3 regions of the Nosocomiicoccus ampullae genome follow, and region 3 is predicted to be linked to each of the others. Evidence: riboswitches for the same ligand, from Rfam matches in the RefSeq annotation. Region 3 holds a riboswitch; each other region holds the start of a gene.

Region 1 (3,282 bases), 470 kb from region 3:
AAATTCCTTCTAAATATGGGATTTCATCGAACTGCTCATCTGTCACTCCATGTAAAATATGTCCACTCCAATATTTAGAGTCAATTAAGTAAATTCCTGTACGTGTTAAAACAAGATGATCAATTTTACGCGTATTCGTAAAGTTTCTAGATGGTAAGTAAATATTAGAAAGAATATACATATCTGATTCACGAATTCTTTCTTCAGTGACGAGTTTATTTTTAAAGTTTAGTAACGCAAGATCTGTCAAATATTCACCCTTATCGACAGTAAACTGTTGTAAACTCGATAATTTATTGTTTAACAATGTTGTATCTTCTAGATATTTTTCATTTAAATTTGATAACTCTTTTTTATGAGCCATACGCTCATCTTCCTGTGTTTTTTCATAATTTTCAATGAGTGTCGCTTCTTTATTTTTAAATAATTTTTCATTTTCTGTAACTTCATTACGATGCTTTATGTAATAGATTAAAAATGAAATTGCTATGATTACAAGTAAAGCCGCAACAATTATAAAAAGTGGCTCTGTTAATATATCTGTAGACATATAATCTCTCCTTTTCTATTTAACTTTATTAATTATAGCAATTAATTAATAGAAATAAAAATAAAACAGCCACTTAAAGTGGCTGTAAAGCTAGTTTAAATAAGATTTTAAAACATCTGTCTTATCAAGTTTTTCCCATGGTAAATCAATGTCATGTCGACCAAAATGACCGTAGCTTGCTGTTTGCTTATAAATTGGACGCTGTAAATCTAACATTTTAATAATACCGTCTGGTGTTAACTTGAATTCTTTACGAATTGCTTCAGCAATTTTATAGTCTTCAAGCTTACCAGTACCAAATGTATTCACTGAGATAGAGACTGGATCAGCGACTCCAATCGCGTATGATAACTGTATTTCACATTGCTTTGAGAGTCCACTTGCGACAATATTTTTCGCAATGTATCTTGCTGCGTAAGCTGCAGAACGGTCAACTTTTGTCGGATCTTTACCACTAAATGCGCCACCACCGTGTCTAGCGTATCCACCATAAGTATCTACAATAATTTTGCGTCCTGTTAACCCTGCATCTCCGTGAGGGCCACCGATGACAAATCGACCCGTCGGATTAATAATAATACGTGTGTTTTCATCCACTAATTCTTCAGGAATAATAAAGTCAATAACCTCTTCTTTAATGTCTGACTTAATTTTTTCATGAGACACTTTTTCATCGTGTTGAGATGAAACAACGATTGTATCGATGCGTAGTGGTGTATCATTTTCGTCGTACTCAACAGTCACTTGAGTTTTTCCGTCTGGACGAAGATAATCTAAAACATCATTTTTACGTACTTCTGTTAGACGACGCGCGAGTTTATGCGCGAGTGTAATTGGTAATGGCATAAATTCCTCAGTCTCGTCTGTAGCATAACCAAACATTAAGCCTTGGTCCCCTGCCCCAGTTGTCCCTTTTTCTTTAGACTCGTTATCACCTTCACCATCTACACCTTGTGCGATATCTAGAGACTGCTCGTCGATTCCTGTAAGTACTGACATCGTTTTATAATCGTAGCCAAACTCAGCGTTCGTATAACCAATAGATTTTACTGTATTTCTAACAATTTTAGGGATGTCGACATAAGTAGACGTTGATATTTCTCCAACAATCATTGCTAGTCCCGTATTAACAACTGTTTCACAAGCCACACGTGCATCTTTATCGTCTTTAATAATCTCATCTAAAATCGCATCTGAAATTTGGTCTGCGACTTTATCTGGATGTCCTTCTGTAACTGATTCTGACGTAAATAATCTACGTTCCATATATTTTCTCCTCAACTATTTTATTAGCTATCTCTTACATTAAAAAAACCTTTTCTCAACACATAGAGAAAAGGCCACCCTTTTCTCTTATCGATCAGAAATAACTATTTCTGCAACCTTTAGCACCATACTTCTTAATCGAAGGGGTTGCTGGGCTTCATAGGGGGTACTCCCTCCACCGACTCTTGATAAGAGATAACTTGTCTATAACAATACACATAATAATAGAAGTTTTCAAGTACTTTTAAAATATATTGTGATTCATTGGAATCTTTTATCATGTTATAATAAACTAATAATGATAATTAATTTTTGGAGGCAACTAATATAATGTCAAACTCTGTAAATAAAATCGAAGCACTTGTTAAAAAAGATTCAACGAACAATCAATTATCTCGTGCAGAACTCGTTGAAGCCGCTTCAAGAAGAAACGAAGGTAAAGTCGCTAGTAATGGTGCTTTTACTGCTACAACTGGTAAATATACTGGACGAAGCCCAAAAGACCGCTTCATCGTTGAAGATGACGTAACTAGAGATACTGTTGATTGGGGCGAAGTTAACAAACCAATTAGTGGTGACGTATTTGATGCTTTACTTGAAAAAGTATTAAATTACTTAGACGACAAAGAAGAACTCTTCGTCTTTAATGGTTACGCAGGTGCAGACGAAGATACACGCTTAAATATTCGTGTCGTAAACGAATTCGCGTGGCATAACTTATTTGTTAAAGCATTATTCATTGATCCTGAAACAAAAGAAGAAGGTTTAAACATTTCTCCGGACTTCACAATCGTTTCAGCTCCATCATTTAAAGCAGATCCAGCAGTAGATGGAACAAATTCAGAAACATTTATCTTAGTAAACTTTGAAAAACAAATTGTTTTAATCGGTGGAACAGAATACGCAGGGGAAATGAAAAAGTCTATCTTCTCTGTGATGAATTTCTTACTACCACAAAATGATATTTTAAGTATGCACTGTTCAGCAAACGTTGGTGAAAAAGACGACGTTGCACTATTCTTCGGATTATCTGGAACTGGTAAAACAACACTTTCAGCAGATCCAAAACGCGGCCTAATTGGTGACGACGAGCATGGTTGGAATGAACACGGTGTATTTAATATTGAAGGCGGATGCTACGCAAAAGCCATTCATTTATCTGAAGAAAATGAACCTGAAATTTACCGTGCAATTAAGTTTGGCAGTGTATTAGAGAACGTTATTTTAGACGATGAAAGAAACCCTGATTATAATGATAATTCTCTCACAGAAAATACACGTGCTGCATATCCAATTAACCATATTGACAATGCGGTATTACCATCAAAAGCAGGACATGCAAAAACAATCGTTTTCTTAACAGCTGATGCATTCGGAGTACTTCCTCCAATCGCAAAATTAACAAAAGAACAAGCAATGTATCACTTCTTAAGTGGATTTACATCAAAACTTGCAGGTACTGAGCG
Region 2 (3,282 bases), 350 kb from region 3:
TCTTCGAGAATTTCAGCATGTGGTACTGGTGTTGCAACTACTGTTAATTTTTTTACTTCATCGTTAGAAGCTTCTTCATTTGATGAATCATTAGAAGAATCATCTGAGTTATTACAAGCAGCAAGTGTCACAGTGAATAATAATACTAAAGCGAATAAAAATCTTTTCATGAGCTAGGTCTCCTTTTATCTTTTATCGACTGCGCGAGCAATCGTATCTCCTAAAATTTGAATTACAAATACTATAATTAAAATAACAATCGTTGCGACTAGTGTGACGTCTGGTTGACTTCTTGTGAATCCAACCATATAAGCTAAACTACCAAGTCCACCTGCACCGATAACACCAGCAATCGCCGTTGAACCAACTAGCATGATTGCAGTGACTGTTATACCAGAAATTAGTGCTGGAAGTGCTTCAGGTAATAATACTTTTCGAATGATTTCCCACTGGTTTGCACCCATTGATTCGGCTGCTTCAATGACACCTTTGTCCACTTCTTTTAAAGCAATTTCAACAAGTCTTGCGTAGAATGGTGACGATCCAATAATTAGTGCTGGCATCGCACCCCATACACCCATCATCGTTCCCATAAGTGCTTTAGTAAATGGTATGAGTAAGATGATTAAAATAATAAATGGAATTGCACGGAATAAGTTCACGACAAACGATGTAACACCGTATACTGGTTTTGATGCTTTAGTTTTGCTTTTTGATGATTGGAATAAAATAATACCTAATATAATTCCGAATACAAAAGAAAATAGTGTCGCAATACCTGTCATAGTGAGTGTCTCTACAGTCGATTGCCATAGTACATCGAGTTTCACATGTTCAAAGCTAAACATTTCTTTTATCTCGTTCATTTGACCACCTCCACAGAGACTTTCTCACTTTCAAACTTATCAATAATCTCATCCAGTTTTTCACTATCGACTTCAGTAGCGATATAGAGGTGTCCATATGACTCATCATTCGTTTGTTTAATATTTCCAGAAAGTACGTTTAAATCAAGATCGTATTCTTTAATGACTTGAGATACAACTGGACGATTTGCTTTTGTACCAACAAAACCAAGTTTAAGAACGGTTGAGTTTGGAAAACTTTCTTTAATTGTTTTAATTTGTACATCAATATCCTCATCTTCAAGTTCATCTTGTACAAATCGTTTTGTCACGGAAGACTTAGGGTTTTGGAATAATTCAATGATTGGTGCGACCTCGATGACTTTACCATCTTCCATTACTGCAGCTCGGTCACAAATTTTTCTGATGACTTGCATTTCATGTGTAATCATGACAATCGTTAGACCGAGTTCTTGACGAATTTTTACGAGTAAATCGAGAACCTCATCAGTCGTCTGTGGGTCTAATGCACTCGTTGCCTCGTCACATAGTAATACTTCTGGATCATTGGATAATGCACGTGCAATACCAACACGTTGTTTTTGTCCGCCAGAAAGTTCACTCGGATAGTTGTGTTCTCTTCCCGTAAGTCCAACCAGTCGGATTAATTCTGATACTTTACGATCCATTTCGTTTTTAGGCACGCCAGCGATTTCAAGGGGGAGACGAATATTTTCATATACTGTGCGTGACCAAAGTAAATTGAAATGTTGGAAAATCATTGAAACTTTTTGACGTTTTTTTCTCAAATTTTTCTTTGATAGTTTGTTAATAGTGTCATCACCAATCACAATATCACCACTTGAAAGTGTTTCAAGACCGTTTAACAAACGAATCAAAGTGGATTTACCAGCGCCAGAATAACCAATGATGCCAAATATTTCACCTTTATGAATATTTAGCGATACGTCATCGACAGCTGTAACTGTCTTATTTTTTGTTTTAAATATTTTATTGACATTTTTAATATCAATCATTTAGTAGATTCCTCCATTAAAAAAGCTTACTCAAAAGATGAGTAAGCTTTTTACGTATCGCTTCTCATCTTCGAATGATCCATCGATCATTCAGTGAATTGGCACCTTGTCTAAATAGACGGTTGCCGTGGTTTCATTGGGCACTTCCCTCCACCACTCTGGATAAGAATTATTAAGTTTGATTAATAATATCATTGCATATTTTTATTGTCAACATAATTTTTAAATATTTCGACAATTTTAGTCACCGACTCAAATGCATAAACTTCTTCTTGTAAAGTTCCGTCTTTAAATATAAGTAAGGCCGGTACACTATGAATTTTATATTGTTTTATAAAAGATTCATAGTAGTTTAAATCAATTTTTGTAACATTTAGTGGGACAACTTGAACCGCAAGATCTAAAAATGATTCTGCGAGCTTACACGTTGCACACATCGACGTATATCCGTAAATGACATTTACACCACTACTATTCACTATTTCATTTAATGCTTCTTCTGTGATTTTATGTCTCATATAAAATACCTTTCTCGAAAGAAAAAACTCTAGACAGCTGTCTAGAGTTTTATAAAGAATTATTGTCCAATCATTTCGTCGTATGCAGCAGCATCCATTAATTCGTCAAGTTGTGACTCATCTGAAAGTTTAATTTTTAACATCCAAGCTTCTTCGTATGGAGATTCGTTTACTAGCTCTGGGCTATCTTCAAGCTCTTCGTTAATTTCAATAACTTCACCTGATACTGGTGCATAAAGTTCAGAAACAGTTTTAACTGATTCTACTGAACCGAAGTCTTCACCTTTTTCAAGTTCATCACCTTCGTCTGGTAATTCAACGAATACGATGTCTCCTAATTCTGATTGAGCAAACTCAGTAATACCGATAGTTACAGTATCACCGTCAACCTTTACCCATTCGTGATCTTCTGAATACTTTAAGTTGTTTGGTGTTACCAAAACAAAAACCCCCTATATTATATATCCTACTACATTTAGTATCTCATATTTTATGAATATAAACAAATCAAAACTTAATATTATAATTCGAGTAACTCGTCGTATTTTTCTTCTTTAAAGCCGAGTATAACACCTTTTTCAGTGACAAGCATTGGACGTTTAATTAGCATGCCGTTACTCGTTAATAACTCGATTTTTTCATCAAACGATAAGTCATCAAGTTTTTCTTTTAAACCAAGTTCTTTGTATACTTTACCACGTGTATTAAAGAACTGATCAATTTCATAATTATCAGCTTTACTGATAATGTCTTTTAATTCGTATTCTGAAGGTGGTTCTTCAACCATATCAATCACTTCTAAATCGACACCTTGTTCTTCTAAATACTTCTTAGCTTTACGACACGTTGTACATTTTTTGTACTCATAAAATTTATTCATTT
Region 3 (3,282 bases):
TTTTGTTGTAAATATCTCTGTTTTTTCAATTGAAATTGGATGATCATTTTCGTAAACGATTTTTACGATAGATGATGTATTATTAATGTCATTGACTTTTTTATAGACTACTTGGTTATCGTTATGAGTCGTTAGACTTTCTTTTTCGAGTTGTGCAGTATTTGTATCGTTTTGGTTTCGCTTAAAACGGTTATCAAACCGCATTGAAATGACAATCACTCCGACGAACAATAATATTATGAATATCCAACCACTAGTTGTGTGTGGCATCGCGAGTTTACCTAAAAACATTGTGTCACCTTCTTGAAAGTAGTATTCATATTCTACACATAATTCTAGAAAAAGAAACATTTAAACCTTATTGTAAACTTATTTGCACTACTGTTTAAATAGATTTAAACTTATGTCACGAACGAATTAAAGGTGGAGTGAATATGAAAAAGATAATTTTAACGTTTGTATCTTTAACAGTTGTAGTGACACTTGCTGCATGTGGCAAAGATGATAATAATGATGAGAAAAATTTAGAACAACCAGTTGAAAATAAAGAAAAAGACGAACAACCTAAAGATGATGAAAAAACAGAAACTGTCACATATGAAAAGAAAGAAGATGGTGTGGTCGTAAATGTTGACTTGACACATGATGGGGAAGAATTAATTCGACAAGTAACAACAACCACTGCAAAATATGATGAGATTGAAGCTGAAGATAAAGAAGAAGCAAAAGAGATGTTTGAAGAAATCGGTGCGTTAGATCAATTTGAAGATGAAAAAGGTTTAAACTATGATGTTGATTTTAAAGAAGATCACTTTGTTGAAACTCTAGACGTAGAGTATACAAAACTCAGTCAAGAAAGACTGAATGAACTCGCACGCCCTGCTGATGACAATGAAGAAGGTCGGTTTACAAAAGTGAGTTACGATTTAACTGTTAAAGACTTAGAAGAAGCTGGATTTAAGAAAAAATAAGAGTATTGAAAAAGATTAGTATCATTAAAAACTGGTGGTGTTATGGTCGGTAAGAACGTTAAATTTGAGATTGGTGCAGAATTCGAGATAATTGAATAAATATATAAAATTTTCAGAAAACTTGTTGACATTCATAATTAATTGAATTAAAGTTATATCCAACAATTTAATTTATCTTATCCAGAGAGGTGGAGGGACTGGCCCTTTGAAGCCTCGGCAGCGAGCATTTTTTATGTGTTGTGCCAATTCCAGTAGCTTATAGCTAGTAGATAAGAATAGCGTAAACCCTATTTTTATCTATATAAAAATAGGGTTTTTTATTTTGAAATATGTTGGTGGAAGGTGAATTTCGTGATTCAAATTGAAAATGTCTCAAAGACATTTGATCGTAAAGGTGTAAAAACTAATGCACTTAAAGATGTTTCACTAAATATAGAAAAAGGAGAAATATACGGCATTGTTGGATTTAGTGGTGCTGGAAAAAGTACGTTAATTCGTACAATTAACCATTTAACCGTACCGACAAGTGGTGAAGTAATTGTCGATGGTAAGCATTTAAGTCAAGCGAATAGTAAAGAAATTCGTGAAATTAAAAAGGATATCGGCATGATATTTCAACATTTTAATTTACTTAACTCAAAAACAGTATTTAAAAATGTAGCGATGCCACTGATTTTATCTGGTACTCCAAAAGAAGAAATAGAGCGCCGAGTGAACGAGTTGCTCGATTTTGTCGGTTTAAAAGATAAAGCTCAAAACTATCCAGATGAGTTATCTGGCGGGCAAAAGCAGCGTATCGGAATCGCGAGAGCACTCGCAACACAACCGAAAATTTTACTTTGTGATGAAGCAACAAGTGCTCTAGACCCTGAAACAACAGCGTCAATTTTAAGATTGCTAAAAAGAGTAAACGAAGAATATAACATTACGATTTTACTTATTACCCATGAGATGAGTGTTGTAAGAGAGATTTGTGACAAAGTTGCAATTATGGAAAATGGAGAAGTTATAGAGTCTGGTAGCGTCTTTGATATATTCTCTAATCCAAGCACGAAAACAGGAATTAAGTTTGTTAATACAGTGATGCATAGTGAAGTTCCGGACTTCGTCCTTAGATTATTGAGTGATGATCAAAGACGTCACATCTATCGACTGAATTTCATTGCAGATAGTGCAGGACAACCAGTGCTTAGTCAACTATCTAAGAGATTTGATGTTGAAGCGAGTGTATTATTTGGAAATATTACAGAGCTTCAAAGTACACCATTTGGAAATTTAATCGTCGAATTTATTGGTGAGGATAATGAGATTGAAAAAGTTAAAGAATTTTTAACAGAGCAAGAGGTCTTATATAGTGAGGTGACAAGAAATGTTAGTGAGTACTGATAAAATTTTAAGCGCACTCGTCGAGACACTTCAAATGGTGACAGTATCTTTTGTATTTAGTATTTTACTCGGAATACCACTTGGAGTATTACTATATGTCACAAGAAGTGGTGGAATCTTAGAAGAAAAAATTACATTTACAATTCTAAGTTTCGTCATTAACATTTTAAGATCCATTCCATTTATTATCTTACTCGTTGCGATTATTCCGTTTACGAGATTTGTTGTCGGAAGTTCAATCGGAACAGCAGCTGCGATTGTACCGATGGTCGTATACGCAGGACCATATATTGCAAGGCTCGTTGAGTCTTCGTTACTTGAAGTTGATGACGGGGTACTTGAAGCAGCGGACGCAATGGGGGCGACACCTCTACAGACGATTTTTAGATTTGTTATTCCTGAAGCACTCGGGTCATTAATCTTAAACTTTACAATTGCAACAATCGGTCTAGTCGGAGCGTCAGCAATGGCTGGAACAGTTGGCGGTGGCGGTATTGGTGACTTAGCAATTACATACGGTTATCAACGATTTGATGGAGCGACGATGTTAGTGACAGTAATCATCCTTGTTATTTTAGTTCAAGGATTACAATCACTCGGAAACGGATTATCAAAAATAGTCAGAAGAAAGTAAAATTAAAGGAGAAATTTTTATTATGAATAAATTACGTGTATTACTTTTAGCACTTATATCTTTAGTTGTTCTTAGCGCATGTGGCAGTAACGAGAAAGTAAAAATCGGAGTCAGTGGTACAGATACGACTGTTTGGGATCATGTCGCTGAAAAAGCGAAAAAAGAAGGTATAGATATTGAAATTGTATCATTTAACGACTACGTTCAACCAAATACTGCACTTGCCGATGGAGATATTGATGCGAACTCATTCCAAACCGTTGCATACTTCGATGAATTTATTAAAGAAAG

What was found. Region 3 has a riboswitch for S-adenosylmethionine ahead of KPF49_RS07755 (methionine ABC transporter ATP-binding protein). Riboswitches for the same ligand answer to the same signal wherever they lie in the genome.
Region 1: it holds a riboswitch for S-adenosylmethionine, as region 3 does, so the genes downstream of both, metK (methionine adenosyltransferase) here and KPF49_RS07755 (methionine ABC transporter ATP-binding protein) in region 3, are expected to answer to the same signal.
Region 2: it holds a riboswitch for S-adenosylmethionine, as region 3 does, so the genes downstream of both, KPF49_RS01570 (methionine ABC transporter ATP-binding protein) here and KPF49_RS07755 (methionine ABC transporter ATP-binding protein) in region 3, are expected to answer to the same signal.

The regions. Positions count from the first base shown of each region.
Region 1 is NZ_CP079110.1:1,022,774-1,026,055, forward strand. It holds gene KPF49_RS05220 (NERD domain-containing protein) at 1-550, opposite strand, end outside; gene metK (methionine adenosyltransferase) at 641-1,816, opposite strand; SAM riboswitch class I at 1,901-2,011, opposite strand; gene pckA (phosphoenolpyruvate carboxykinase (ATP)) at 2,147-3,282, shown strand, end outside.
Region 2 is NZ_CP079110.1:295,045-298,326, reverse strand. It holds gene KPF49_RS01580 (MetQ/NlpA family ABC transporter substrate-binding protein) at 1-170, opposite strand, end outside; gene KPF49_RS01575 (methionine ABC transporter permease) at 186-866, opposite strand; gene KPF49_RS01570 (methionine ABC transporter ATP-binding protein) at 863-1,882, opposite strand; SAM riboswitch class I at 1,944-2,051, opposite strand; gene KPF49_RS01565 (thioredoxin family protein) at 2,074-2,400, opposite strand; gene gcvH (glycine cleavage system protein GcvH) at 2,460-2,840, opposite strand; gene KPF49_RS01555 (Spx/MgsR family RNA polymerase-binding regulatory protein) at 2,921-3,280, opposite strand.
Region 3 is NZ_CP079110.1:1,496,326-1,499,607, reverse strand. It holds gene KPF49_RS07765 (hypothetical protein) at 1-291, opposite strand, end outside; gene KPF49_RS07760 (DUF1307 domain-containing protein) at 435-971, shown strand; SAM riboswitch class I at 1,145-1,247, shown strand; gene KPF49_RS07755 (methionine ABC transporter ATP-binding protein) at 1,323-2,357, shown strand; gene KPF49_RS07750 (methionine ABC transporter permease) at 2,341-2,991, shown strand; gene KPF49_RS07745 (MetQ/NlpA family ABC transporter substrate-binding protein) at 3,014-3,282, shown strand, end outside.